2 regions of the Phyllobacterium sp. 22552 genome follow, and region 1 is predicted to be linked to the other one. Evidence: predicted binding sites of a transcription regulator. Region 1 holds the regulator's gene; the other holds the start of a gene.
The links. The regulator PhoB, encoded in region 1, activates phosphate uptake and scavenging genes when phosphate is short. The targets are predictions, from matches to a motif close to TGTCATNNANCTGTCAT.

Region 1 (3,421 bases):
GGTCTTTCCGGCGGACAGCAGCAGCGTCTTTGCATCGCGCGCGCCATTGCGGTCAGCCCGGAAGTGATTTTGATGGACGAGCCTTGCTCGGCGCTTGATCCTATCGCGACGGCAAAGGTTGAAGAACTGATCGACGAATTGCGCCAGAACTACACGATCGTCATCGTCACGCACTCAATGCAGCAGGCGGCACGCGTGTCGCAACGCACGGCAATGTTCCATCTTGGAAATATTGTTGAAGTCGGTGACACTGAAATGATGTTTACCAGCCCTACCGAAAAGCGCACGCAGGACTACATTACCGGACGTTTCGGTTGATCTCACGGGAAGAGGGTTAGACAATGACTGACACAGCACAACACACCGTCCGCTCTTATGACGATGAACTGAAGTTTCTGACGCACAAGATTGCAGAGATGGGCGGACATGCGGAGCGCATGGTCGAACAGGCTGTGTCGGCCATGGTCAATTCGGACAATGCGCTTGCCCAGCGCGTGATCTCTGACGACCTTATCCTCGACGCCGGTCAGCGCGAGATTGACGAAAAGGCGATCACCATCATCGGCAAGCGCCAGCCAATGGCGATCGACTTGCGTGAAGTAATCGGCACGATCCGCATTTCATCCGATCTTGAGCGTATCGGCGATCTTGGCAAGAACATTGCCAAGCGTGTCGTAGCCGTTAACGATACGCGCCAGACGCTCTCTGTCTATCGCGGCCTGCAGACCATCGCAGAACTGGCATTGACACAACTTAAGGATGTTCTCGACGCTTATGCGACACGCTCGGTGGCACAGGTCAATATCGTCCGTGAACGCGATGATGAGATTGATGCGCTTTACACGTCGCTGTTCCGCGAACTCCTGACCTATATGATGGAAGATCCGCGCAATATATCTGCTTGCACGCATCTTTTGTTCTGCGCCAAGAATATTGAGCGCATCGGTGACCATGCCACCAATATCGCCGAGACGGTCTATTACATTGTAACGGGAACACAGCTTCCGGCGGAACGCCCGAAGGAAGATCAGTCGCATACCGTTATTCTTGACGAGCCAGTAACGCCATAATTGCCGGAAGCAGACCATGCCTATAGCTCCCAGAATCACAGTCGTTGAAGACGAAGATGCCCTCAGTGTTCTCCTGCGTTATAATCTGGAGGCAGAAGGCTATATTGTCGAAACCATCAGCCGTGGTGACGAAGCCGAAATCGCCTTGCGCGAAAAGGTGCCGGATCTGCTGATCCTCGATTGGATGCTTCCAGGCCTTTCCGGTATTGAACTTTGCCGCCGCCTGCGTGCTCGGCGCGAGACAGAAATCCTGCCGATCATCATGTTGACCGCGCGCGGTGAAGAAAGCGAGCGTGTTCGCGGTCTTTCAACCGGTGCGGATGATTACATGGTCAAGCCGTTCTCGACACCGGAATTGCTGGCACGCATCAAGTCCATGCTACGCCGGGTCAATCCAAGTCTCTTGTCGCATGTGTTGAGCTTTGGAGATCTGAAACTTGACCGCGAACAGCACAGGGTTTTCCGCAAAGAGCGTGAACTCAAGCTCGGACCGACAGAATTCCGCCTGCTGGAATTCCTGATGCAGTCTCCAGGCCGGGTGTTCTCGCGCGGACAACTCCTGGATAATGTATGGGGCGCGGATATTTACGTCGATGACCGCACGGTTGACGTGCATGTTGGCCGTTTGCGCAAGGCAATCAATATTGGCAGATCGCTTGATCCGATCCGGACCGTGCGCGGTGCAGGCTATTCCTTCGGATAGGATTAAAGCGCGTTTTTCTTTATCGAATTTCTGTCTCGGCCGGGAAACAGAATTGGCGTTATATGAGCCAATTTGCGCTAGAGATGGCTTGCGCAAATGACCGGTAGTCTCATTTAAACAGAACTGCTTCTACCGGACAAAAAGCGCGGTGTCCGAAAAGGGCTATTCGGCGGCAATCAGCGGGAAGTTTGTTGCTGGTAGCGGATCTGGCTCGACCAATGTCTCCAGAAGTGGCCGTTGGATAGCTGTGCCGCCATTGATCTCCAAAATATGCGTATAGAAGTTTTCGCCGGAAACCGAGCGTGGCGCTTCGATCTCATGCATCACGCTGATAACGGTGGTTCCGGCACAATGATCCTTGATGGCCTGATGGAAGGCGATCTTGGAGTCCGGGTCCAGCGCGCCGGTTGCTTCATCAAGAAACAAAACCGCAGGCTTGTGCAGCAATATGCGCGCAAGCACCAGTTTCTGCTTCTGGCCACCCGACAGGAGCTGGTCCCAAGACGTGCCATCGCGGCATTCTTCACCAAGGTTTTCAATAAAGTCGCCCATGCCGGCGCGGTGCAGGGCGGCCGCAACGGAGGAATCGCCAAAACGGCTTTCATCCATTGGAAGGCATACGAGCTGTTTCAGCGACACGCCGGGAAGTTTGACCTCCTGCGCCGCATACATTGTTGCCGCATCTTTCGGGTAAAAGATTTCACCACGGCCATAGCCCCAAAGCCCGTTCATTGCTTTGAGCAAACAGGTTTTTCCACTACCGGAATCGCCCTTGATGTAAGCCCATTGGCCCTTGCGCAACCGCATATTTCCAAGTGTGAGAAAAGCTTTGGCCTCGCTGTCGCGATGCATCAATTCAAGTCCCCGCACCGAGACGCCAAAGGCTTCATGCTGTGTTGCAAATTTGAACTCACTGACACCGGTGGACCGATAATATTCCGAGGGCTGGCTGACACGCTCGACCGCTTGGGCCAATTCGGTAACGCGCCGTGCATTTGCCTTCAAATTGGCAATTGCGGGCATGACATGGATAAACCAGGAGCATTCATTGATCATCGAACCAACAAGCTCGGAACCGGTAATATAGTTCTTGAAGCTGATCGTATTACCCATATAGGGCAGAAGACCGGGTATATAGGCGACAATACGGGCGGAAAAGAAATTGTAGATCGAGGTGAACGACATATAGCAGGCATCGAACACATTGAAACGCCCCCAATTATTGTCGACGCTTCTGTAAAGCTTGTCATTTAACGACTTTTGAACAGTCTCGCCATTGGCAGCGGCAACCTGAAAGCTGCGGCGCAACAATGTGGTCAGCTCACTTCTGTAACTGCCTTCGGATTGCTGCATGGCGAGGGTGAGTTTTTCAAGAGCGCGGCCAATACGCATGGCAATCCATGTGCTGACGGGCACGTAGAGCGCAATGGCCGTAAAGGCCAGCGTGGCACTGCCATAATCTCCAAGAAAATCAAGGCCGGGTATTGGCGTTGAAAGTTCAATGAGTTTCTGGCCCACGAAAAGAATGGACATTGTGACGCCCAGCACGCCCATGGCCAGCCCAATGGCGCCGCCGGTCATTCCCTTGATGGATTCCTGAATGCGCTGGTCGATATTGTCGGGAGTCTGCTCCGCCGAACTTCCCTGC
Region 2 (3,421 bases), on a different contig from region 1:
CTGCTGCTTTATAACCAGCTGCGTACCATGTGCGTTGGTATGGTGACGGGGGTTGGCAATCTCATTGCTGCTTCGGTCGGACGCAGCGAGAAACGTACCGGAACATCTGCAATTGACGACGTCGCGACTGACGAAATACGCGATCTGCTGTGTGCCTCAATGTTGATTGCAACAATTGCGGCGACGATTGCCGGCGTCATATTGGTGATTTTCAGCCAAATCCTGACTTTCCTTGGCCAAGCGACTGCGGTGGCAACTTTGGCCAAGCCGATCATGCTGACCTTGGCCCCGGGCTTGCTGCCAATGCTGTGGCTAAACGTGTTGCGGCAGTTCGCGGTCGGCATGCGCCGCGCCGGTTCCTTATTGACCGTTACGATAATATCCATAGCCGTCAATGCTGGCCTGAACCTGATCTTCATCTATGGTTGGCTCGGGATACCTCCGCTTGGATTGGCTGGAATTGGCCTTGCCACCACCCTGGTTCAGGCATGGACATTTCTGGTCTATCTGAGAACCGTCCGGCGTGATGATGCGCTCAGGCCTCTGCTTGCGCTCGATGGATGGCGGGCACGCCCGGCAACATTGGCGATCATTACCCGGATGGGCCTGCCGATTACGCTGACATATGGTTCCGAAGCAGCGATCACTTCGATAGCAACGGTCTTCATGGGAACCTTCGGTCCGTTAGCATTGGCGGTTTCCAATATCGTCAATCAACTTGCCTATATTGTTTACCAGCTCAATATTGGCCTTTCGCAAGGTTCATCAATTCTTGTGAGCAGGACGGTCAGCAAGGGGCAGGCAGATCAAGTCAGCGCTATTGCACGACGAACATTCGCGATCAGCTTCAGTGCAATGGCAATTATCGGCCTTGTCTATGTGTTCCTGCCTGAAATAGTTTTGCTTCCATTTCTCGGTGGCCGGGCCGATCCATCCCTGTTCGGGGCGGCAGCCACATTATTATGGTTCGCCATTGCGCACCAATTCTTCAAAGGCTCACAGAATATCTGTGTCGGCTTGCTACGGGGGCTTGGAAAAACGAAGGTGGCCCTGTTCAATACACTTGTGGGCTACTGGCTTATCGGGATTCCCGCGATGGTGTTGTGCGCATACGGGTTCGGATGGGGCAGCTATGGCATCTGGTTCGGGTTGTGCCTTGGCTTTGGCAGTACAAGCATTCTGTTATGGTGGCGCTTTATTGCGGAGCTTAACACCGCCCGGCTGGCCATTTCTAAAAATCAGCAAGTTTTCCAGATAATATCGGGCTGATGCGCTTCAGAAAGATAAAGCCATGCGTGAGCAATGTTTCAAAGATCGCGCTTGGCAGATTTGGCATGCGCTATCGAGCGGCCTGTTCTAGCTGCGTACGATGCTCAGCGTCTTGTCAAAAATGCGCAAGACCCTGTCGAGTTCGTGCCCGCGTTTAAGAATAAGGCCGCTTGCGGCGATAACGCTATAGGCACCCTGTTTGCGTGACAGTTTCGGGTTCTTTTCAATGCGGAACATCGGGACTTCGCTGGTGCGCCGGAAAACCGAAAAGATTGCCCTGTCGGAAAGATGGTCAATGGCATAATCCCGCCATTCGCCAGCGGACACCATAAACCCATAAACACGCAAAATTTGATTGAGTTCGCGCCGGTCGAAGGTAATCGGCAAATCATTGTTTCGAACGAGGGGGATGAGTTTCGCCTGGCGCTGCGAATCGTCGCCACCTGCATTGCTTTCCATCAATCAACCGCCTTTGAATTTGTCGTGTGACACCTGGATGACAATAAGGTGACCCCATCTGGATAATTTTACAAGCTTGCAATTTTCTTGCCGCGCAAATTTTGTGAAAACAGTGCCTTCGTTTCCGCACCTCACGAACCAATACGGTGTGAAGCCAATGGTGATGATGCGACACATTCTCGCCATCTTCCTTACGCATTGCCGCCGAAATTCAAACCGAACATCCAGCTGTGTTGCCAGAGATGGTTTGATCAGGGCAGTTCGATTACCCAAGCCCCCCGCCCAAGCGGATTGTTCAGATCAGATCAATAATCTCAGTATATTTGGCAACATGCCCCAATAGCTCAGGCCGGATTTATCCGGCCTGTTTTTGTTTCAGCTATTTGGACGCCATGATTGACGCACCGATGATTGGCCCGGGCTTGCCGTCGCCAAGCATCTCTTGCAACAGCACCGCGCAACCTGAGGCCTTCTTGCTGGCAAGCTCACTCATTGGGATCTCGATCTTTTGAGCATTGCCATCCCACATGCCCACGGTTTCCATGGCACGAACGCTATTGGCATAACTCACCATACGTCCGGTATTTTCGCCGCCGGGGATAGAGACGATGCTCTCGCGATTGAAATATGCAAGGACGACACGGACAGGATTAGCCGTAACCGATCCTGAGCCTATATCAATAAGAAGCCGGTTTTTTGCAGCTTTCTCAATGGAAACCGACACTGTCAGCCCCATGGGTGTATTGCGCATATCGGCAATGCGGCGGCGAATCTTCGTTTCGTCCTGCCCATTCATATGCTCGCGTCCATTGACGATGACCTGCGGCGTATAAACGCCATTGAGACTCAAGGCTTTGCGATATTCGTTCTGGCGTTCGGTGTTTTCGGGCAAAGCAAGATTGTCGGTCCAGCCCCGATAGTCCCAGTAGTCGACATGGAAAGCCAGCGCCACAACCTTTCCTTCCCCCGCCAGTTCTTTGAGAATAGCATCGGCAGGGGGACATGAACCGCAACCTTGCGACGTATAAAGCTCGACGACGCCTTCCGGCTTGGTTCCCGCATCTTCTGCGCAGACCGGAACCACATAAGCAATCGCTGCCAAAACGGGCAGGCCGATCGCCAAGAGTTTTGAAGTGGTGCGCGTAAGCAAGATTGCGGGGCTTTCTTCGTGAAATTTATAAATCTTATCTGTCAGATTGGTTGCCAGAAGATTGATAGGAGTCCGTTCATTCAAGGGGAAGTCACTTTGAGGTGAATTCGATCACGAATACTGTACCATTCAACGATGAAGGGCCGCCGATCGCCCGGCGGCCCTTCAAAATCAATTATATGATGTCGAATCAGGCAGCCAGATCGCGCAGAACATATTGCAGGATGCCGCCATTCTTCAGATACTCCAGTTCATCGATAGTATCGATGCGGCAGATCAGAGGAACCTGCTTCACTTGACCATCAGCGAATGTCACTGTCGCAAATGTTTTCTGGCGGGGCTGGATCGTGGCAAGCCCCTCGATGGAGACAATTTCATCACCCTTCAGACCCAGTGACTGCCAGCTTGTACCTTCTTCAAGAACGAATGGGACAATGCCCATGCCGACAAGGTTCGAACGGTGGATACGCTCGAAAGACTGAGAAATAACCGCGCGAACACCGAGCAGATTTGTTCCCTTTGCCGCCCAGTCACGTGATGAGC

Region 2: a site for PhoB is predicted at 1,755-1,771, ahead of ACTJI9_RS12000 (DUF2794 domain-containing protein). Genes of this name have one in related genera too.

What each region holds. Positions count from the first base shown of each region.
Region 1 is NZ_JBQENG010000009.1:123,103-126,523, reverse strand. Features, by position in the region: gene pstB (phosphate ABC transporter ATP-binding protein PstB) at 1-318, shown strand, start outside; gene phoU (phosphate signaling complex protein PhoU) at 342-1,070, shown strand; gene phoB (phosphate regulon transcriptional regulator PhoB) at 1,087-1,773, shown strand; gene ACTJI9_RS20175 (ABC transporter ATP-binding protein/permease) at 1,936-3,421, opposite strand, start outside.
Region 2 is NZ_JBQENG010000004.1:369,532-372,952, forward strand. Features, by position in the region: gene ACTJI9_RS11995 (MATE family efflux transporter) at 1-1,269, shown strand, start outside; gene ACTJI9_RS12000 (DUF2794 domain-containing protein) at 1,357-1,728, opposite strand; gene ACTJI9_RS12005 (DUF1223 domain-containing protein) at 2,108-2,962, opposite strand; gene acnA (aconitate hydratase AcnA) at 3,069-3,421, opposite strand, start outside.